DNA from 3 places in the Thauera sp. 63 genome. Region 2 is predicted to be linked to each of the others. Evidence: predicted binding sites of a transcription regulator. Region 2 holds the regulator's gene; each other region holds the start of a gene.
The links. The regulator HrcA, encoded in region 2, represses chaperone genes, less so after heat shock. The targets are predictions, from matches to a motif close to TNTTAGCACTCNNNGNCNNNGAGTGCTAANA.

Region 1 (7,624 bases), on a different contig from region 2:
CCCGAACAGCAGCTTGATGAGCTGGCCCGCGCCAACCATCTGCGCGATCAGGTAGAAGGCCACCACGACCAGCGTACCCGAGGCCGCGAAGGCGCGGATCGGCGTCTGCTTGAAGCGGTAGGCGGCGACGTCGGCGAAGGTGAACTTGCCGAGGTTGCGCAGCTTCTCCGCCATCAGGAAGGTGATCACCGGCCAGCCGACCAGGAAGCCGATGGAGTAGATCAGGCCGTCGTAGCCGCTGATCATCACCGCCGCCGAGATGCCGAGGAAGGACGCGGCCGACATGTAGTCGCCGGCGATCGCGAGCCCGTTCTGGAAGCCGGTGATGCCGCCGCCGGCCGTGTAGAAGTCCGCCGCCGACTTGGTCTTCGCCGCAGCCCACTTGGTGATGTACAAGGTGCCCATGACGAACACCCCGAACATGATGATCGCGGTCCAGTTCGTCGCCTGCTTCTCGGCCTGGCCGAGGTCGCCTCCGGCGGCGAGCGCAACGGCGGACAGTGCAGCCAGCGCCAGGCCCGTGGCGATACGTGCGAGATGAGCGTTCATTTGCCGCTCTCCTTGACGATATCGGCGGTCAGCGCATCGAACTCGGAGTTCGCGCGGCGCACGTAGATGCCGGTGATGATGACGGTGAACGCGATGACGCCCAGGCCGACAGGAATGCCGACGGTCATCACTCCCTCGCCGAGCCGGACGGCCAGCGACTCCTTGCTGAACGCGATCACCGCGATGTAGCCGTAGTACACGACCAGCATGATGATCGTCAGCAGCCAGCCGTAGGACGTGCGAACCCCCACGAGCTTCTGGTATTTCGGATTGGCGGTGATTTTCTTCACCAGATCGTCTTCCATGTTTCCCCTCCTCGCCTTTAGTGAACCGGCCGGGCAGGCGCCCAGTCCGGCACAAGGTAGGGTCGAAGACTTACATTCGGCTTACGTGCTCATAAAAATATCTTTTAATAACAAATACTTAACGCAATCTTAACGCCAGCTGAACGCATCAACCCAGGGGATAGACATCGCCCTGCACCGCCGGCGGCAGCTGCAGATGGGAGCGCGGGAACACCACGCGCGCCAGGGTGCCCTGCCCCGCCGGGTTGGCATCCAACGTGACGGTCGCGCGGTGCAACTCCGCAATCTCGCGCACGATCGGCAAGCCGAGCCCAGACCCGTCCACACCGCTGCCGAGCACACGGTAGAAGCGTTCGAACACGCGCTCGCGGTCGGCATCCGGAATCCCGAGACCGGAGTCCTCGATCTCCAGCACCGGAGAACCTGCGAAGCGCGTGCGTACGGTGACATGGCCACCGCGCGGCGTGTATTTGATCGCGTTGTCCACCAGGTTCTTCACCAGTTCGCGCAACAGCACCGCATTGCCTTCGACGAGCAGTTCGCCTTCGCCGCCCTCCGCGCCGAGATCGATGCTCTTGGTCTGCGCGCGTGGGAACAACTCCAGCGCCACCTCGCGCACCACCGCACCCAGATCCACCGGCTCGACCGCGTACAGCTTTTCAAAGCTCGCCTCGGCCCGCGCCAGTGACAGCAACTGGTTGATGAGGTGGGCGGCACGGTCCGTGCTCTCGGCAATATGGGCAAGCGACTGCCGCAACTGCTCGGGATCGGTCTCATGCAGCGCAAGATCGGTCTGCATCTTCAGGCCGGTCAGCGGCGTGCGCATCTGGTGCGCGGCGTCGGCGATGAAGCGCTGCTGCGCCTGGAGGTTCTCCTCCAGCCGCGCCATCATGTCGTTGAAGGCGATGATCAGCGGACGCACCTCCTCGGGCACGCTGGCCGGCGGGACGGGCGACAGATCGGTCGGACGCCGGCGGCGGATCAGGCTCTGCAAGCGGTTCAGCGGCGCGATGCCGCGCGACAGGCCCACCCATACCAGCACCACCGCAAGCGGGATGATCGCGAACTGCGGCAGCAACACCCCGGTCACGACGCGCGACGCGAGGTCGCTGCGCTTGTTGCGCGTTTCGGCCACCTGCACCAGCACCAGGGGCGATGCGTCACCCTCACCCGGACGCAGCAGACGATAGGCAACACGCGTCTCCTCACCGTGGATGATCTCGTCGCGGAACAGCACCTCCTCGCCCACCGGACTGACCAACTGCTGCGGTCGCGGAATCTCCGGGTCGCCAGTCAGTGTCACGCCCTGCTCGTCCGCCACCTGAAAGTACAGCACGTCGTCCTGGTCGGCACGGAACAGCGCCCGCGGCGGTGCCGGGAAATGCACGACGACCTGGCCGTCGGCGAGCGTCACCAGGCGCGAAAGCGCACGCACGCTGTCGGCCAGTGCAAGATCGTAAGGCTGGTTCGCGATGTTGTCGGCGACGTTGTGGGTGACGATGATCGAGATCGGCCACAGGAACAGCAGCGGCGCGAGCATCCAGTCGAGGATCTCGCCGAAGAGCGAATTCGGCGGCCCGGTGCGCCTGGCGCCGGGCGCCACCTTCTCAGGCTTTCGTCGCCGGGACCGCATCCGAGTTTTCCAGGCAGTACCCCAGCCCGCGAACGGTCACGATCCGCACCCCACTGGCCTCCAGCTTCTTGCGCAGGCGATGGACATACACCTCGATGGCATTGCTCGAGACCTCTTCGCCCCATCCGCACAGATGGTCCACCAACTGATCCTTGCTGACGAGGCGCCCGACACGCAGCAGGAAGACCTCCAGCAGCCCGATCTCACGCGCGGACAGCTCCAGCACCTGTCCATCCACCTTCACCACGCGGTCAGCCTGGTCGTAGGACAGCCGTCCCAGCTCCAGGCAACGCGCCTGCCCGGTGCCGCGGCGCGTCAGCGCCCGCACCCGCGCCTCGAGCTCCGGCAGCGCAAAGGGCTTGGTCATGTAGTCGTCGGCCCCGGCATCGAGACCTCGCACCCGGTCATCGACGCCGTCCTGCGCAGTCAGGATCAGCACCGGCAGCGCCGACTTGCGCGCGCGCAGCCGCTTGAGCACCTCGATGCCCCCCAGGCGCGGCATGCCGAGGTCGAGAATGAGCAGATCGTAAGGCTGCGAGGCCAGCGCCGCATCGGCCTCGACGCCGTTATCCACGTGATCTACCGCATATCCGCTGCGCTTGAGGGCACGACCAATGCCGTCGGCGATCACTGGGTCATCTTCGGCGAGAAGAATGCGCATGAAATTCCGGATGTAAGTTACGTGTAAGCGGTCGCGCCTAGCATCGGTCCCGCTGTTCTCCTTTTGCTCGGTCATCGGAAGCGCGCCAGCACGGCTTGCGCGCTTCAGGGAGCGGCCTGCTCAAGCCGTCGCCGCTCCCTGCCGACTTTTCTCCGACCGCCCTTGCCTCTTTCCCTGCGCAGATCACGTGCCGGGCGAGGTCGTCGATCGTCCCAAGTTCCGAAGATTATCCCACGGTTTGCGCAGCCTTCCGTGATCGCTGCGCGCGGCCCACCGAGGACCAACACGCGTCGCGTAAACGACAAAAGCCCCGCTTGCGCGAGGCTTTTGTCTTGAAGCCAGTGCAGCCCCGATGAACCGGGGCTGCGGACCGGGCATTACATGCCCATGTCCATGCCGCCCATACCACCCATGCCGCCCATGCCCGGCATGCCGCCGGCCGGCTTGTCTTCGGCGAGCTCGCCGACCATGCAGTCGGTGGTGAGCATCAGGCCGGCGACGGACGCGGCGTTCTGCAGCGCGGTGCGGGTGACCTTGGTCGGGTCCAGCACGCCCATCTCGACCATGTCGCCGTACTCGCCGGTCGCAGCGTTGTAGCCGAAGTTGCCCGAACCCTCGACGACCTTGTTGACCACCACCGAGGCTTCGTCACCGGCGTTGGCGACGATCTCGCGCAGCGGCTGCTCCATGGCGCGCAGCACGATCTTGATGCCGGCGTCCTGGTCGTGGTTGTCGCCCTTCAGGCCGCCCAGGTTGGCGCGGGCACGCAGCAGCGCAACACCGCCGCCCGGGACGATGCCCTCTTCCACTGCAGCGCGGGTGGCGTGCAGGGCGTCTTCGACGCGGGCCTTCTTTTCCTTCATTTCGACTTCGGTCGCGGCACCGACCTTGATCACGGCCACGCCGCCGGCCAGCTTGGCCACGCGTTCCTGCAGCTTCTCGCGGTCGTAATCGGAGGTCGCTTCCTCGATCTGCACGCGGATCTGCTTGACGCGGGCTTCGATGCGCTCGGCCTGGCCAGCACCGTCGATGATGATGGTGTTTTCCTTGCCGACTTCGATGCGCTTGGCCTGGCCCAGATCTTCCAGGGTGGCCTTCTCCAGCGTCAGGCCGACTTCCTCGGCGATGACCTGGCCGCCGGTCAGGATGGCGATGTCTTCCAGCATGGCCTTGCGACGGTCGCCGAAGCCCGGGGCCTTGACGGCGCAGGTCTTCAGGATGCCGCGGATGTTGTTCACCACCAGGGTGGCCAGGGCTTCGCCTTCGACGTCTTCGGCGATGATCAGCAGCGGACGGCCGGCCTTGGCGACTTGCTCCAGCACCGGCAGCAGGTCACGGATGTTCGAGATCTTCTTGTCGAACAGCAGGACGAAGGGGTTGTCGAGGATCGCAACCTGCTTGTCCGGGTTGTTGATGAAGTAGGGCGACAGGTAGCCGCGGTCGAACTGCATGCCTTCGACGACGTCGAGTTCGTTCTGCAGCGACTTGCCGTCTTCGACGGTGATGACGCCTTCCTTGCCGACCTTGTCCATCGCGTTAGCGATGATGTCGCCAATGTCGCTGTCGGAGTTGGCCGAGATCGAGCCGACCTGGGCGATTTCCTTGTTGGTCGAGCAGGGCTTCGACAGCTTCTTCAGCTCGTCGATGGTGGCGATGACGGCCTTGTCGATGCCGCGCTTCAGGTCCATCGGGTTCATGCCGGCGGCGACGAACTTCATGCCTTCGCGCACGATCGACTGGGCCAGCACGGTGGCGGTGGTGGTGCCGTCACCGGCGATGTCCGAGGTCTTGGAAGCGACTTCCTTGACCATCTGCGCGCCCATGTTCTCGAACTTGTCCTTCAGTTCGATTTCCTTGGCGACGGAGACACCATCCTTGGTCACGGTCGGGGCGCCGAACGAGCGCTCCAGCACCACGTTGCGGCCCTTCGGGCCCAGGGTCACCTTGACTGCGTTGGCGAGGATGTTGATGCCGGCGACCATGCGTTCGCGGGCGGAATCACCAAACTTGACTTCTTTAGCTGCCATTCTTCAGAACTCCGTAAATGTTTCGGTTAGCGTTTCAGGGATTGGCGGAGGCTCAGGCCTCGACCACACCCATGATGTCTTCCTCGCGCATCACGAGGAGCTCTTCGCCTTCGACCTTGACGGCCTGGCCGGCATACTTGCCGAACAGCACCTTGTCGCCCACCTTGACGGCCATCGGACGCACCTTGCCGTCGTCCAGGATCTTGCCGTTGCCGACGGCCAGCACTTCGCCCTGATCGGGCTTCTCGCCGGCGCTGTCCGGGATCACGATGCCGCTGGCGGTCTTGCGTTCGGCTTCCAGACGCTTGACGATCACGCGATCGTGCAGGGGACGAATCTTCATCGAGTTCTCTCCTATCTACGGTTCAACTGTTTGGGTTGATTGAGTTGCGGGCCGGGCCCGCGGATAAATTCGCAGTCTGCTTCTGCGCGGCGATATCGCTATCGCACGAAGCTTGTTAGCACTCACTGCCAACGAGTGCTAATAATAGGGACGGGTTGGGGGGATTTCAAGGGTGCTTCGAACTAAAAAGTTTTCAGGTCATCTGCTCGGGCTGCTGTCACTGGGCGTAACCCTGCTGAGCCCGTGCGCAACGGCCAGCGGCACACCGTGGCAGGGCGCCGCGTTCGAAGGCGATCGGGACAGCCTGGCGCGCCTGGCGGCGGCGGGGGCCGAGGTCGTTCGCGTCTATCGGCAGGCCGACGCATGGGTGCTCGACGAAGCCCAGCGGCTCGGCATGAAGGTGGTGATGGGCTTGTGGCTGGAACACCCGCGCCACGGCTTCCGCTACGACGACCCGGCCGCGGTGAGGCGACAGGAGGCGGCCGTGCTCGACTTCGTCGCGCGCCATCGTCACCACCCCGCCCTGCTCGCGTGGGGCGTTGGGAACGAGGTGGAGACCGGCGTGACCGACCCGATGCCGCTGTGGCGCGAGGTCGACCGCCTCGCCGGCCTCGTCCGGCGGGTCGATCCGGCCCATCCGACGATGATGGTGGTCGCCGACACCGGCATGGACGCCTTCCGCGCCCTTGCCGGGTGCTGCCCGAACGTGGACCTGCTCGGCATCAATGTCTATGCCGGCGCGGTGTTCGACCTGCCGCAGCGGCTGCGCGCCGCCGGCATCACGAAACCGGTGGTGGTCGCCGAACTGGGCCCCCTCGGCCAGTGGCAGGCCGGGCGCAAGCCCTGGGGCGCGCCAGTCGAACTGACCAGCACCGAGAAGGCGCGCTTCTTCGTGGACGCCCTGGCCTTCCTGAAGACGCACCCTCAGATTCGCGGTGCATTCCCCTTCCTGTGGGGTGCGAAGCAGGAACAGACGGGCACCTGGCACGGACTACTGCTGGCCGACGGCAGTGCCACGGCGATGAGCGACGCGGTGACCACCGCCTGGGGCGGGCAGCCCGGCACGCCGGCGCCGGTCGTGCGCGGCATCGGCATCGCCGCCGACGTCTTCGCGCCGGGGGCGGAGGTATCGGCCGGCATCGACGCAGCCGCCTCCGACGGCACGCCCCTGCGCACCGAATGGCAGGTGCTCGCCGAAGCCACCGACCTGCGCAAGGGTGGCGATGCCGAAACGCCACCTGATGCCGCCAACGTCCGCGTGCTGCATGAGGATGCTGCCAGCGTTCGCTTCATCGCTCCCGCACGGTCAGGCCCTTACCGCCTGTTCATCACCGTGCGCGACCGTCACGGCAAGGCGGCTACCGCCAACCTGCCCTTCCTGGTGCGCTGAACACGCGTTGCATCCCGCCTCGCCCCGCGCGGTCTATGATGGCGCAAGAAGAACAGCAAGGTCCTGCCGATGCACGTCGCCCCGCTGCCGCCGGAACGCCTCCGTACCGTTTGCGACCCTTCTCCCCTCGGCTTCTCATCCACCGCCGAGATCGACGACGCCGACGTCGGCTTCATCCATGCCCGCGCGATCGGTGCGATCCGGCTCGGGCTGGACATCGAAGGCCCCGGCTACAACCTCTTCGTACTCGGCGACACGGGCAGCGGGCGGCACGACATCGTCGCCCGTCTGCTGGAGAACGAACGCCATCGCGGCGCGCCGCCGGCGGACTGGTGCTATGTCTGGAACTTCGCCCAGGCCTCGCAGCCGCGACTGCTGCGCCTGCCCTGTGGGCGCGGCGCGGGCTTTCGCAGCGACATGGAGCGCTTCGTCGAAGAACTGATGCCTGCGATCGGCGCGGTGTTCGAGAGCGACGACTACCGCAACCGCATCGAGGCCTTGCAGGAAGACGCCAAGCAGCGCGAGGAGGCCGCCCTGCGCACACTCGGCGACGAAGCGCAGAAACTCGGCATTGCCCTGCTGCGCACGCCGCACGGCTTCGCTTTCCTTCCGATGAAGGACGCCGAGAGCACGCTGTCGCAGGATGAGTTCGAGAAACTGCCCGAGGCGCGGCAGAAGGAACTGGGCGACAACATCAAGCTGCTGCACGAACGCAT
Region 2 (7,624 bases):
TGCCAGTCGGCGCAGGCGGCAACCTGCGGCAGGTGTGTCACGCACATGACCTGTCGGCCCTCGCCCAGACGGGCAAGCAACTTGCCGACGATCTCGGCCACCCGCCCGCCGATGCCGACATCGACCTCGTCGAAGATCAGCGTCGGCGTCTCCGAGGCACGGCTGGTCATCACCTGGATCGCCAGCCCGATCCGGGACAATTCGCCGCCCGACGCCACCTTGGCCAGGCTGCGCAAGGTCTGCCCCGGGTTGGCCGCCACGCGGAACTCGACACTCTCCACGCCAAACGCGCCGGGCTCGCAGCGCTCAAGGGCAACCTCGAAGCGCCCGCCCGCCATCGCCAGCGTCTGCATCGCCTCGGTGATCTCATGCGACAGCACCTCGGCCGCGGGCCGCCGCGCGGCCGACAGACGCTCGGCGGCCGCATCGTAGTCCCTGCGCGCGCGCGCCTCGTCCGCCGCCAGCCGTTCGGGATCCGCGCTCGCCTCGAGGGTCTCGAGCCGCGCCTTCCACTGCTCGCGCAGTTCGGGCAGGACATCCACCCCGACCCGGTACTTGCGCGCCATGTCGGTCACCGCCGCGATGCGGCGCTCGATTTCGTTGAGACGCTGCGGATCGAGATCAAGCCGGTCACGATAGCGACGCAGCGCATGGAGCGCCTCGTCCGCCTGGATCGCCGCTGAGGCCAGCAGTTCGCGCACGTCGCCCAGGGCCGGGTCGATGTCGGCCAGCGACGCGATGCGCGCGTCGAGGTGGCGCAACACCGAGCACACGGCCAGTTCGCCCTCGCCCAGCGTATCGAGCGTTTCGTCGGCGCCTTCCATCAGGCTGGCGGCATGCGCCAGGCGCCCGTGCTCGGCGTTGATCTCGGCCCATTCATCCGCATCGAATGCGAGTTCATCCAGTTCCCGCAGCTGCCAGGCGAGCAGTTCGCGCTCGCGCGCGGAACTGGCGGAGTCGTTCTCGGCTTCCAGTCGCAGTCGGGCAAGGCGCTGCCAGTCGCGATAGCGCGCTCCGACCTCGGCGACGAGCGCCTCGGCGCCGGCCTGGGCGTCGAGCAGGACGCGCTGCGCATCGGCGCGCAGCAGCGCGTGATGCGCGTGCTGGCCATGGATGTCGGCCAGCCATTCCCCCGCCGCACGCAGCTGCGCCAGCGTCACGACGACACCGTTGATCCACGCGCGGCTGCGGCCGCTGACGTCGATGGTCCGCCGCAGCAGCACGCAGCCCTCCTCCACCGGCAGCGCCTGCTCGCCCAGCCACGCCCGCAGGCCACCGCCTTCGGGCAGGTCGAACTCGGCGATCACGTCAGCGCGCTCCCGCCCCACGCGCACCATGCCGGCCTCGCCACGCCCGCCCAACGCCAGTCCCAGCGCATCGAGCAGAATGGACTTGCCTGCGCCGGTCTCGCCGGTCAGGGCGCCGAAGCCGGAACCAAAGTCGAGCTCGAGTTGATCGACGATGACGAAATCGCGAATGGAGAGGCTTCTCAGCATGGCAGACGAACGGAATTGGGAGGACGGACCGCCGGCGCGGCACGGGTTCAGTTGTGGCGCGGCGTGGCGCTCCAGTGGAGCTTTTCGCGCAGCATCGCAAAGTAGCTGTAGCTTTCCGGATGCAGCAGCCGCAGCGACTGCGCCGAGCGCGTCATGCGCACGACGTCACCGGCGCGCAGATCGAAGCGCGCCTGGCCATCGAAGTGCACGCGCGCGTCCTGCGGCGGCAGCAGTTCGATGTCGATACGGCAATGGTCGGGCAGCGTGATCGGCCGCGCCGTCAGCGCGTGCGGACACAAGGGCACCAGCGCGATGCCCCCCACGCTGGGATGAAGGATCGGCCCGTTGGCGGACATCGCATACGCGGTGGAGCCGGTCGGCGTCGAGACGATCATGCCGTCCGACCGCTGCGTGTAGACGTATTCGCCATCGATCGACAGATCGAACTCGATCATCCGCCCGAGATCGCCCTTGTTGACCACGACGTCGTTGAGCGCCAGCGTGTGAAAGGCCCGTGTGCCACCGCGCAGCACCTCGGCATCGAGCATGAATCGGGACTCTTCCGTGTAGCGTCCGGCGATGATCTCCCCGAGTCCCCGCTGTGCGTCGTTGAGCGCAATGTCGGTCAGGAAGCCGAGGCGTCCGAGGTTGACACCCGCCAGAGGCACGCCGTATTCGACGAGTCGGCGTGCGGTATGCAGCATCGTGCCGTCGCCGCCGATGACCACGGCAAGGTCGGCCTCGCCACCAATGTGCTCGTAGCTCGCGACGGGAAAATCTCCCGCGCCGCCGATGGAACTCGCCGTTCCCTGCTCGATCCACACCATCAGCCCGCTTTCGCGCAGGAAGCGGGCGATCGCCATCACCGACTCGGCGACGTCCGGACTCTGGTATTTGCCGACGAGGGCAAGGTTCCTGAATTTGGCATTCATGGAGGCGGATTAAACCATAACCGGACAGCCCCTTGGCGCCGCTGCAGGCGGCGCTTGCACGAGCGCTGCCCTACTGGCCACCCGCGCCCCACTCTCATAGAATCCGGGCTATATTCCCTGTCAGCCATGAATTCGCTCGACGCCCGCTCCCAGATCCTGCTGAAGACCCTGATCGAACGCTACATCGTGGACGGCCAGCCGGTTGGTTCGCGCGCCCTGTCACGCTTTTCCGGACTGGAGCTGTCGCCAGCCACGGTGCGCAACGTGATGAGCGACCTCGAGGAGATGGGTCTGATCGCCAGCCCGCATACGTCGGCAGGGCGCATCCCGACGCCTTTGGGCTATCGCTTCTTTGTCGATGCCCTGCTGACCGTACAGCCGCTCGAGACCGCCCGCGTCCGCGAGCTGAAAGGGCAGCTCCAGCCCGACCAGCCTCAGCGCCTGATCAACTCGGCCTCTCACCTGCTGTCGAACCTCACGCAGTTCGCCGGCGTGGTCGTGGCGCCGCGCAAGGACGCCGTGCGCATCCGCCAGTTCGAGTTCATAAGCCTGTCCGAAAACCGCATCCTGCTGATCATCGTCACCACGGCGGGTGACGTGCAGAACCGCATCCTGCTGACGCGCCGCGCCTACAATGCGGGCGAACTGAGCGGCGCGGCGAGCTACCTCAACGAACACTTCGCCGGGCTGTCCTTCAACGAGATCCGTCGCCGGCTTGCCGACGAACTGCGTCAGCTGCGCAGTGACATGACCGAGTTGATGACCGCCACGGTGGATGCCGGCAGCGAAGCCGCCGAAGAGACTGCCACCAGCTACGTCATCTCGGGTGAAACCAACCTGCTCGACGTCGAGGACCTGTCCTCGAACATGTCGCGCCTGCGCGAGCTGTTCAAGCTCTTCGAACAGCGCACCGGACTGATGCAATTGCTCGAGCTGTCGAACCGGGCCGAAGGCGTGCAGATCTTCATCGGCGGCGAGTCGGGCCTGGCTCCGCTTGATGGCTGCAGCGTCGTTACCGCGCCGTACGAGGTCGACGGCCAGGTCGTGGGCTCGGTCGGCGTCATCGGCCCGACGCGCATGGCCTACGACCGCGTCATCCCCATCGTCGACATCACCGCACGGCTCTTGTCGAACGCCCTGTCCGCAAACGCCTGACCTGCCGGCGCGCATGACGCGACCGGCACTGGAACCACCGCTCAAGGACCCCAATGGCTTGCTACTGGCCCGAACCCGCCTACCAACACGGCACCGCGGCACGCACCGGCGTGCTCCTCGTGAATCTCGGCACGCCCGAAGCCCCGACAGCTGCCGCGCTGCGGCCCTATCTCAAGCAGTTCCTGTCCGACCCCCGCGTCGTCGAGATTCCCCGACTCGTGTGGTGGCCGATCCTGAACGGCATCATCCTCAACACCCGCCCGGCCGCATCGGCCAAGAAGTACGCCAGCGTGTGGATGAACGAGGGCTCGCCGCTGAAGGTACACACCGAGCGCCAGGCCAAGTTGCTCGCCGGCTACCTGACCAAGGCCGGTCACCCGGATCTCGACATCGATTTCGCGATGCGCTACGGCTCGCCGTCCATCGCCGACCGCCTGCAGGCGATGCGCGCACGCGGCTGCAGCCGCATTCTGGCCGTGCCGCTCTATCCGCAATACTCGGCGAGCACCACCGCGACGGTGGTCGACGAGGTTTCGCGCTGCATGGGCCACATGCGCAACCAGCCGGAACTGCGCTTCGTGCGAAACTTTCACGACGATCCCGGCTACATCGAGGCCCTGGCCCGCAGCGTGCGTGACCACTGGATGAAGAACGGCGAACCGGATCGGCTGGTCATGAGCTTTCACGGTGTGCCGCGCCGCTCGCTCGACCTCGGCGACCCCTATCACTGCGAGTGCCACAAGACCGGCCGGTTGCTCGCCGAGGCGCTCGGCCTGCCGCGCGAACGCGCGCTGGTCACGTTCCAGTCGCGCTTTGGCAAGGCGGAATGGCTCAAGCCCTATACCCAGCCCACGCTCGAGGCGCTGGCTGCGCAAGGCGTCGGGCGCGTCGACGTGATCTGCCCCGGCTTCGTCGCGGACTGCCTGGAGACGCTGGAGGAAATCGCCATGGAGTGCCGCGAGGCCTTCCTCGAGCACGGCGGCAAGGAATTCCACTACATCCCTTGCCTCAACGAGAACCACGAGTGGATCGATGCGCTGACCCGCCTGAGCATCGCACACCTCGGAAACTGGCTCGAAATCGGGCGCCCGGACGAGGCTTCGCTGGCCGCAGCCCGCAGTCGCGCCATGGAAAAGGGTGCGACGCGCTGAGTCAGTTGTCGATCAACTGCAGGTCAAGACCGCCCGTTGACGTGAATTCTCCACGCACCGCTGGCGGTCCGTCTTCCGACATCCGTTTCGCCAGCTGAGCCATGCGACGCACGATCACGGTGGTCAGCTGGCGCCGGAAGCGCTCGAGCACTTCTTCGCTGGCCAGCGCGAGCGCCGACGGATTGATCTCGAGGTAGGTCAGTGGCGTCAGCGACACCACCGACATCGAATGCTTGTGCTCGAGGTGATCGAGCCAGGCCTGGGCGCCGAAGACTTCACCATGTCCCAGTTCCATGACCTTGCGTCCATCGACGGACAGCTCCACGCTGCCGTCGAGCACGATGCCGAAGCGTTGATCCGTGTCGCCCTCCCGGACCAGCGTCACGTGCTTGTCGACCTTGCGCCAGCTGCAGATGCGCAGCACTTCCCACAGCTCGACATCCTCGAACTCGGTGAAGAAAGCCACCTTGCGCAAGCGCGCGAAGCGGCTGGTGTCGGGCGGCACGTAGCTGTCGTCCAGGATCTTGTAGCGCACCGCGGCGAGATCCTTCGCAAACTCCGCACCATTGCGATAACGCGAATAAAGGTCCTTCTCCAGCGCCTTGCGGATCACCGCATCCATCTGCTCGGGCACGTCCGGGTTGAGCTGTGATACGGAAGGCGGATCCGCGTTGATGATCTTGTAGACCAGCTGCGCGGGGTTGCTGGCGCGGAACGGCAGGCGCCCGGTCAACAGGTGGAACAGCAGGACGCCGAGCGAGTACAGGTCGGTCTTCTGGTTGAGCGGATAGCCCTTGATCTGCTCCGGGCTCATGTAGGCCGGCGAGCCGACCCCCATGATGAAGGTCGAATCGGTGTCCACCTTCTTGTTGATGTTCATCGCCAGGCCGAAGTCGGTGATCTTCACGTTGTCCTGATCATCGACAAGGATGTTCGCCGGCTTGATGTCCCGGTGCACGATGCCCTGCCGATAGGCATGATCGAGCGCCATGCAGCACTTGAACACGATGCCGATGGTGCGATGGATCGGCAGCAGGTTCTCGAAGCTGCAGTAGCGTTCGAGCGAGCCGCCGGGAAAATACTCCATCACCACGTAGGCCTGCGTGGTCTCGATCGACGCGTCGAAGATGCGGATGATGTTCGGATGGTTCAGGCGGCTCGACACCGCCTCCTCGGCCTTCAGCAGCTTCAGCAGGCGACGGTTCCACTTCGCCTCGTCCTTGATCTTGTCGTCGAAGCGGACGTGCTTGAGCGCAACGGGCTCGGGATAGTCGGGGCTCTCCGCCAGATAGACGATCGCCGTCGCACCGCGTCCGATCTCGCGCACGATCCTGTACTTGCCGATCCTGTCCGGGGTTTCGCTCATTGCGATCGAGACGGCGATCAGACACCGCCGTTTTGCTTAGAAGTCGCCTGATTGTGGCACGAAGTCGCGCCCGCCGGCACTGCGTTCCAGCGGGCGCGGGCATGTCTCGATTGTTCCACGCACAGCGGCATGCCTACAATCGACCACCCCCGCAGCCTGCCGTGCTGCGCCGCCCCAGGAGCTGCGCTTGAGCGAACCCATCGACCTGCTGATTCACCCGCGCTGGACCATCACCGTCGAACCGGCCGGTGCGCCCCTCGAGGACCACGCGGTCGCCATCCGCGACGGCCGCATCATCGCCGTCCTGCCCATGGACGAAGCCCGTCTTCGATTCCAGCCGGACGAGACGGTCGAACTACCGCAACACGTCCTGATACCCGGGCTGGTCAATCTCCATGCGCACGCGGCAATGAACCTCATGCGCGGGATCGCCGACGACCTGCCGCTCATGCGCTGGCTGCGGGAAGCGATCTGGCCGGCGGAGAGCCGGCACGTATCCGCCGCCTTCGTGCGCGACGGCACCCTGCTCGCGGCAGCCGAAATGCTGCGAGGCGGCATCACGACCTGCAACGACATGTACTTCTATCCCGGCGCAGCGGCCGAAGCGTTTGCCGAGGCGGGAATGCGGGCCGTCGTCGGCATCGTGGTGCTCGACTTCCCCACGCCGTGGGCGAGCGATGCGGACGACTATCTGCGCAAGGGACTGGAGACACGCGATCGCTTTGCCAAGCATCCCCTGCTGTCCTTTTCCGTGGCGCCTCACGCGCCCTATACGGTGTCCGATGCGGCTTTCGAGCGCGTACGCGCACTGGCGGATGAGCTCGGCACAGGCATTCACATCCATGTCCATGAAACGGAGACCGAGATCCATGAATCGCTGGCGACCCACGGCGTGCGCCCCCTCACCCGCCTGGCCCGCCTGGGCGTGCTCGGCGAGAACACGATCGGCGTGCACGCGGTGCATCTCGCCGACATGGACGTCGAACTGCTCGCCCGACATGGCTGCAGCGTCGCGCATTGCCCCACATCGAACATGAAATTGGGCAGCGGCATCGCGCCCGTCACGCGCCTGCTCGAGGCCGGGATACGCGTCGGCCTCGGCACCGACGGCGCCGCGAGCAACAACCGCGTCGACCTTTTCCAGGAAATGCGACACGCGGCCCTGCTGGCCAAGGTCGCAAGCCTGGACGCTGGCGCCCTTCCCGCGCACCGTGTGTTGGCAATGGCCACGATCGACGGTGCACGGGCGCTCGGCATGGAAGCACTGATCGGTTCGATCACGCCGGGCAAGCAGGCCGATCTGTGCGCCGTCGACCTCGGTGGTCTTCTTACGCAACCATGCTTCGACCCCGTCTCCCACCTCGTGTATTCGGCGGGTCGCGAACACGTCACACATGTATGGGTAAATGGCGAACTCCGCGTGAACAAAGGCGTTCCGCTGTTGCATATTCACGACAAAGAATTGCTCAGGATCGCAGCGCTATGGCACACTAAGCTCGCTAATTGAACTGGATACAGTCGTTC
Region 3 (7,624 bases), on a different contig from region 2:
TCGCGATAGAAACCCAGCGCCGACCAATGGCCGCACACGATCGTGTGCGTGCGATTCATCCGGTCCGGCACGCGGAACCACGGCAGCGTACCCGGCGGCGCCTGCTCGGGCGCCCCTTTCGCGCGCAGCGCCATGCGCCCATCGGGCGTGCAGAAACGCATCCGGGTGCAGGCGTTGACGATCACCCGCAGCCGGTCCCAGCCCTTGAGTCGCTCGTCCCAGCGCTCCGGCCGGTTGCCAGCCAGCTGCAGCAGAAAGGTCTTGGCCTTCGGCCCGGTCAGCGCCGCCGCCACCTCGTCGGAGAGCGCCTTCGCCTTCGTCACCGTCCAGCCGGGCAGCAAGCCCGCGTGCACCAGCACATGCTCGCCCTGGACCTGCACCAGCGGCCGGCACGCCAGCCAGTCCAGCAACTCGTCGCGATCCGGCGCCTCCAGCACCTGGTAAAGGGTGTCGTCGCTATCGCGCCGCGCATAGCCCGCCGCGACCATCAACAGATAGAGATCATGGTTGCCCAGCACGACATTCGCCGCCGGCCCCATGTCGCGCAGCAACCGCAGCACGCGCAGCGATTCCGGCCCCCGATTGACGAGATCGCCGACCACCCAGAGGCAGTCCTGAGTCGGGTCGAAGGCGATGCGCTCGAGCATACGGTCGAGTGGTGCGTAACAGCCCTGGATGTCGCCAATGGCGTAGCTTGGCATGCTGGGGAACGGGAGGGGTGCAAAGACCCGCACCGGGAACTGGAAAGAGAGCTGAATCTTACCGGCGTATTGCTGCGCTCGGGTTTCATCTGAGTTGCCGGCATCAAGACACGCTAGGCGGATGCTGCACGGTCCGTGAGCGCCAGCGATCGAGAACTCAGTAAAAAAACAAAACGGGAGCCGAAGCTCCCGTTTTGATCTTCAAACCTGTCCGGAAGACAGATTAGAAGGTGTGACGCACGCCGAGACCGAACTTGCTCTCGTAGCCTTCGCCAGCCAGCGAGTTCTCTTCGATGTCGTAGTCGCCGTACTGAGCGTACACCGTGGTGCGCTTCGACAGGCTGTGGTGGTAACCAATCGAGAAGCGATCGTTGTTGGAGTTATCCACATCGTCGATCTCTTGCTGACCATAGGCCAGCAGCACATTGCCAGCAGCCGAAACCGGAACGGTGGCAGCAACGAACCACTGCTTGACCTTGGCGTCGTCGCTACCGACTTCCAGCTTATCTTGGCCGTAAGCTGCGCTCAGCTTGACCATACCGAAGTCATATGCAGCACCCAGATCCCAAACCTTTTCGGTGGCATCGGCGGCATCAAGCTTGACCCGGTGGTAGTTGGCGCCAACAGTCAGAGGACCGTTGCTGTACACCGGCGAGATTGCCCAGATGTTTGCATCCAGATCATCGTCAGCCTGCTCGTTGTTCAGCGCGCTGGCGGTGTAAGCCGCGGTCACTTTCAGGCCCGAGAAGCTCGGCGAGATGTAAGCGACGGTGTTGTCCAGACGGGTGATGTTGGTGCCAGCGAGCAGCGCAGCGCCTTGGGTGTAGTTGGTGCTGAAACCGGTGATGGCCGAATCCAGGAAGGGGTCCAGGCTACCCAGGAAGGCGTTCTGCGGGGTGGTCAGGCGACCAGCAGCGACGGTACCGAAACCACCGCTCAGGAACAGGAAGGCATCACGGCGGGAGTTGCTGCCGGCGAAGTCCAGTTCTTCGTTCGTGTCGATGTTCAGGCGGGTCTGGAAGTCGAAACCGACCTTCAGGCCATTGCCCAGATCTTCGGTGCCCTTGAAGCCGATGAAGCTGGGCTGCAGCTGACCACTGTCGATACCGTTACGGCTCTCAGCGTCGCCCGAGTGCGAACCGGAGTAGGTGTAACCCATATCGATACGACCGTAGACGGTCACGTTCGACTGAGCGAAGGCCGGAGCGGCAGCAGCGGCGGCAACAGCCAGCGCGATCAGTTTCTTCTGCATGTGTTTCTCCTCAAATATGAAGTTGAGACCTTGGCATGTGCCTCGGCCCTACTCACCTCTCTGGCGAGAAGTTGGAGCGATTCTGCAAACCCGCCGCGCCCCTTGCAAGCCCGGCAGCGCTAAAACACCACATTCGGAGGATTGTTGTTGCAGTCGTGCAACAGATGACAACGCCAATGGCACCTGCCTGCGGGAATCGCAGCCGGCACCGTCGGGCGGGGTCGTACCCCTGACAATGGGATACCCGCATACCCGAACCCACGTACGATCGGGAGGGAGCGCCGTGGATCAAAGACGGAACTCGAGCCCGGCTTAGCACTCTAATGCCCCGAGTGCTAATATCTGAGCGCAAGGAGGACACAAGCCTATGTCTCAAGCCCTGACGTTCCCCGTTCCCGCCGCCGGCAGCCTGGATCAGTACATCCAGAGCGTGAATCGCATGCCGATGCTGAGCGAGCAGCAGGAGGTGGAACTGGCGACGCGGCTGCGCGATGACGGCGATGTCGATGCCGCCCGCCAGCTGGTCATGTCGCATCTGCGCGTGGTGGTTGCGGTCGCTCGTGGCTATCTGGGCTACGGCCTGCCGCATGCCGACCTGATCCAGGAAGGCAACATCGGCCTGATGAAGGCCGTGAAGCGCTTCGACCCGACGCGGGGTGTGCGTCTGGTTTCGTTCGCGATCCACTGGATCAAGGCCGAGATCCACGAGTACATCCTGAAGAACTGGCGGCTGGTGAAGATCGCGACCACCAAGGCGCAGCGCAAGCTGTTCTTCAACCTGCGGGGCATGAAGCAGGACAGCACGACGCTGAACCCGCTCGAAGTGAAGTCGATCGCCGCCCAACTGGGCGTGAAGCCGGAAGAAGTCGTCGAGATGGAAACCCGCCTCGGCGGTCGCGACATTCCGCTCGAGGGCGGCAACGACGACGACGACGAGCGCTTCGCGCCCATCGCCTACCTGCCCGACCCGCATGCCGAACCTTCGGAAGTGCTGGAGCAGACGCAGCTCGCCCACCTGCAGGACAGCGGCCTGCGCAACGCGCTGGCCAGCCTGGACGACCGCAGCCGCGCCATCGTCCAGCGCCGCTGGTTGAGCGAAGGCGACAGCGCCACGCTGCACGAACTGGCCGCCGAATACGGCGTGTCGGCCGAGCGCATCCGCCAGATCGAGGCCAAGGCCATGCAGAAGATGCGCGGGATGCTGGCGGCGGTCGCCTGACCCGACGGTCTCGCACCAAGCGGAAACGGCAACCGGTAGGTTGCCGTTTTACGATTACGCGGCCGCCGTGTTCATGCGGCCCTTGTCACGACCGGCCTGCGTCACTTCCCTGCCAGCAGCGCCTTGATGTCCGCCGCGATGACTGCGGGTTCCTCGGCATGTTTCACGTACAGGCGCAACCGGCCCTGCGGGTCGAACACGTAGGTGCCAGCCGAGTGGTCGATGGTGTAGTGCCCGGTCAGGTCGCCGCTCTTGCGGTAGAAGACGCGGAAATCCTTGGCCACCTCGGCGATCTTGTCGGGTGTGCCGTACAGGCCGAGGAAGCGCTTGTCGAACACCGGCACGTACTCGGCCAGCAACGCGGGCGTATCGCGCTCGGGATCGACGGTGATGAAGATCACCTGGACCTTGTCGCCATCCGGGCCAAGCTGCCGCATGACTTCGCTCATGCCCGCCAGCGCGGTGGGGCAGACGTCCGGGCACTGGGTGTAACCGAAGAAGATCGTCACCACCTTGCCCTTGAAGTCCGCGAGCGTGCGAGCCTGGCCGTGGTGGTCGGTGAGCTGCAGCGTCTTGCCGTACTCGGCGCCGGTGATGTCGGTGCTGCGGAAGATTGGCTCGGGCGGGGTGCAGGCTGCGAGCGTGGCGACTGCGAGTGCCATTGCCGCGGCACGGGCAAGGCGGGAAAGACAGGACATGCGGGAGAAGCGGAACGACATCGGGCACCTCATGCTGCCGGTTGAATCAACGCCCGATGATAGACGCTTGCGACGCGCGCAAACACCGCCTGCGTCAAGGCGCCGCAGTCACCCGCCGGTCACCACGGCAGGTAGTGGTCGACCAGCAGCGCCCCGAACAGCCCGAACAGATAGGCAATGGAAAAGCGGAAGGTGCGTCGTGCCAGCGCATCGCTGTAGTCGCGGTACAGCCGCCAGGCATAGCGGATGAACTGCAAGCCGAGCGCCACCGCCACGCCCAGATAGAGCGCGCCGCTCATGCGCGTGGCGAAGGGCAGCAGCGTGACGCCGAACAGGATCAGCGTGTACAGCAGCACCGACAGGCGGGTGAATTCGGCGCCGTGCGTGACCGGCAGCATCGGCAACCCGGCGCGCGCATAATCGGCGGTCCGGTACAGGGCCAGCGCCCAGAAGTGCGGCGGCGTCCAGGCGAAGATGATGAGGAACAGCAGCAGCGCGTCGGCGCTGACCTCGCCCGACACCGCGGCCCAGCCCAGCACAGGGGGCATGGCGCCGGAGGCGCCACCAATCACGATATTCTGTGGCGTGCGCGGTTTCAGCAGCACGGTATAGACGACCGCGTAGCCGACGAAGGTAGCGAGCGTCAGCCACATCGTCAGCGGATTGACCATCTGGTGCAGCAGCGTCAGGCCAGAGCCGCCGAGCACGCCGGCGAACAGCAGCACCTCGGGCGGCGACAGCTCGCCGCGCGGCAGCGGCCGGACCCGGGTGCGCGTCATGCGGGCATCGATCTGCTGTTCGATCAGGCAATTCATCGCTGCCGCCGCACCGGCGACGCAGGCGATGCCGACCGTCGCGGCGAACACCGTCATGGCGTCAGGCAAGCCTTCGGGCACGGCGAGGAACATGCCGATCACCGCGCAGAACACGATCAAGGTATTCACCCGCGGCTTGGTCAGCACGTAGAAGGCGCGCAGACGGCTGGTGCGGGCGGCATCCAAAGCGGCGATTTTCATGATCTCCCCTCCTCGATCGCCATCGTCAGCGGCGGAGTCGGCCGACGCTGCGGCGCGACGGATGGCTGTGCGCGCGGCGCCCCCAGCCGGAAATTGACCCACACCATCACAAACACCAGCAGGGCTGCGCCGGCGTTGTGCGCCGCGGCCAGCGGCAGGGGCAGCGACAGCAGCACGTTGGCGACACCCAGCCCGACCTGCAACGCCAAGGCCGCAAGCAGCGCGACGCCGACATCGAGGGTGGCGCGCCGCCGGCACAACGCGCCGCCGAGCAGCAACAGCGCGCCCCCCGCGACCAGCGCACCGATGCGGTGCGACCAGTGGATGGCGGTAAGTGCGGCGTTGGACAGCAGTTCGCCGTCGGCCGTCATGCCGAGTTCGCGCACGACGTGGAAGGCGTTGGCATAGTCGGCGTCCGGCGCGAAGCTGCCGTGACAGGTCGGAAAGTCGGTGCAGGCCAGCGCCGCGTAGTTGGTGCTGGTCCAGCCGCCGAGCGCGATCTGGGCGATCAGCAGGACGAAGGCCAGTCTGGCGCCCAACTGCAGACGGCGCGTCGACCGACCCGCATGAGATAACGATGTCATCGGCTGCACGGCACCCGAGGCGCGCAGCGCCAGCCAGGCCAGCAGCGCCAGCGTCGTCAGTCCGCCCAGCAGGTGTGCGGTGACGATGGCGGGCTTCAGCAGCAGGGTCACCGTCCATTTGCCGAGCAGCCCCTGGAAGATCACGACCCCGACCAGCGCCAAGGCCACACCCGGCGCGGCGCGTAGGTTGTCGCGCAATCGCCAGCCCAGCACCGCGAGCGCGATGATCAGCAGGCCCAAACTGGCAGCGAGGTAGCGGTGGATCATCTCCTTCCACGCCTTGGGCAGGCTGACCGGGCCGTCCGGCGCTGCGGCATGCACGTCGCGGATCACGTCGGCGGCATGCGCCGGCGTGAGCTTGCCATAGCAACCGGGCCAGTCCGGACAGCCGAGCCCGGCATCGGCCAAGCGCACGTAGGCGCCGAACACCACGACGACGAAGGTCAGCAGCAGCGCGCCCAGGGCCAGGCGCCGATACAGGCGCAGGCCCCGACTCACGGCCGCCCTCCCCGCCCCAGCGCCGAATACTTCAGCAGCCGTTGCAGATCCTTGGTCAGCGCGCGCGCCCCCACCGTCGTGTCGCCACTGTCGTCGAAGCGCATCATCACATTGCCCAGCGGATCGACGAGATGAATGGTGCCAGGCGCCCACTGCGGCAGGGTCGCGAGCCACGCCGCATCGGCACGGGCAATCCGCAGCTCGTCGGCCACCGACGCGCCCGGCAGACGATCGGCTGGCGGCTCCACACCATCGCTGACCAGCCACAGCCGGCCGACCCGCTCCATCTCCTTCGCCTGGGCGATACGCGCCTGGCGCGACACGTACAGCGCCCGCGCGCAGGCTGCATCGCAGGCGGCGGGCGCGGCCACCACCAGCGTCCAGCGACCCTCGAGTTCGCCTCGCGTCAGTACCGGCTGGCCCCCAAGCCCGGACAAGCCGCTCTGCGGCAAGGGCGTCAGCGAAAGCAATTCGCCGTTGTTCACCCGCCCCTGCGGCTGCCAGACGTAGAACATGAAGTAGGACGCCAGCACCGGCAGCACGCATACCAGCGCCAGCAGCAGCAAGGTACGGCGCGCCCGGCGTCGGCGCGCGGGCGGCGGCACGGGACCGAGGGGCTCAGTGCCCGGCGAAGCGAGGGTTCCGCTGCTCATGATCTCTCCGAGAAACAAGGTGCCAGACATATGCGAGGGTGAGCACGGCCGCGAGCGCCGCGAGCGCATACCACTGGAAGGCGTAGCCGCGATGACGCTCGATGCCGGCCGACGGCAACGGCCAGTCACGCACCAGGCCGTCATTCACGACTGTGGTCTGCAACACAATCCAGGGCGCGACACAGGGCGATGCTGCGGCGGCGCCCTGCGCAGGCAGCGCCGTGGCGCTTGCGCCTTCTGTCGCCGCCCCTTCGGTCATCGCACTGCCCACGCCGTCGGCCGCTGCCGTCACAGGGCAGCGCGCCAGCCCCAGGCCGGACGCCGCCGCCCATTGCGCCAGATCGAGCACCTGCACCACCTTGTCGCCACGCGACTGGTTCGCGCGCGCCAGGGTGAAGGGCGAGGCTTCAGGTCGGTGCAGCCGGCCCTCCAGCCGAACCGGTCCGCGCGCAACCGACACGTCCGGCACCGCGCGGCGGTCCGGCCCCACCGCGATCCAGCCGCGATTGACCACCACCACGCCCGAGCCGTCGGCAAGCTTTAGGGGCGTCAGCACGTGATAGCCGGCCTGCCCGGCATGGGTGCGGTTGTCCAGCAGGATCGTTGCCGCCGGCAGCCACTCGCCCTCGAGCAGCAGGCGCTGGCCCGGTCGCAACCCCGCTCCATCGGTGCCGGCCGCCAGCGGCGCCGTGGTCGTTGCACGCGCGGCAGGCCGCGCTTTCGCGTCGTCGAGCAGCGACTGCAACGCAGTCTTCTCCTGCGCGCGGCGCAGTTGCCAGTTGCCGAGCGACACCGTGAGGGTGACCACGAACACGCCCGCCAGCAGGGGCAGCAGCATCCGCAGGCGTCCCGGTGCCCGGCCGCTCACGAGCACGCCTCCTCCGTTTGGTGCGCCCCATCGACGCGGCTACACTGCAACGAAACCCCGGGGAGCACCGTCATGCGCATCGTCGTCATTGCCTTCCTGCTGATGATCGTGGCCAGCCTGGCCTCGGCGCTGTTC

Region 1: a site for HrcA is predicted at 5,632-5,662, ahead of groES (co-chaperone GroES). Genes of this name have one in related genera too.
Region 3: a site for HrcA is predicted at 2,264-2,294, ahead of rpoH (RNA polymerase sigma factor RpoH). Genes of this name have one in related genera too.

What each region holds. Positions count from the first base shown of each region.
Region 1 is NZ_AMXC01000019.1:36,871-44,494, forward strand. It holds gene C664_RS14525 (cation acetate symporter) at 1-549, opposite strand, end outside; gene C664_RS14530 (DUF485 domain-containing protein) at 546-854, opposite strand; gene C664_RS14535 (sensor histidine kinase) at 1,003-2,487, opposite strand; gene C664_RS14540 (response regulator transcription factor) at 2,462-3,148, opposite strand; gene groL (chaperonin GroEL) at 3,526-5,175, opposite strand; gene groES (co-chaperone GroES) at 5,228-5,518, opposite strand; gene C664_RS14555 (glycoside hydrolase family 2 TIM barrel-domain containing protein) at 5,691-6,908, shown strand; gene C664_RS14560 (Lon protease family protein) at 6,978-7,624, shown strand, end outside.
Region 2 is NZ_AMXC01000002.1:115,556-123,179, reverse strand. It holds gene recN (DNA repair protein RecN) at 1-1,496, opposite strand, end outside; gene C664_RS02720 (NAD kinase) at 1,544-2,428, opposite strand; gene hrcA (heat-inducible transcriptional repressor HrcA) at 2,555-3,583, shown strand; gene hemH (ferrochelatase) at 3,637-4,734, shown strand; gene C664_RS02705 (serine/threonine-protein kinase) at 4,736-6,100, opposite strand; gene C664_RS02700 (TRZ/ATZ family hydrolase) at 6,288-7,607, shown strand.
Region 3 is NZ_AMXC01000040.1:6,006-13,629, reverse strand. It holds gene C664_RS18205 (symmetrical bis(5'-nucleosyl)-tetraphosphatase) at 1-701, opposite strand, end outside; gene C664_RS18200 (porin) at 925-1,953, opposite strand; gene rpoH (RNA polymerase sigma factor RpoH) at 2,321-3,172, shown strand; gene C664_RS18190 (SCO family protein) at 3,274-3,891, opposite strand; gene cyoE (heme o synthase) at 3,990-4,886, opposite strand; gene C664_RS18180 (COX15/CtaA family protein) at 4,883-5,968, opposite strand; gene C664_RS18175 (hypothetical protein) at 5,965-6,621, opposite strand; gene C664_RS18170 (SURF1 family protein) at 6,587-7,489, opposite strand; gene C664_RS18165 (DUF2909 domain-containing protein) at 7,562-7,624, shown strand, end outside.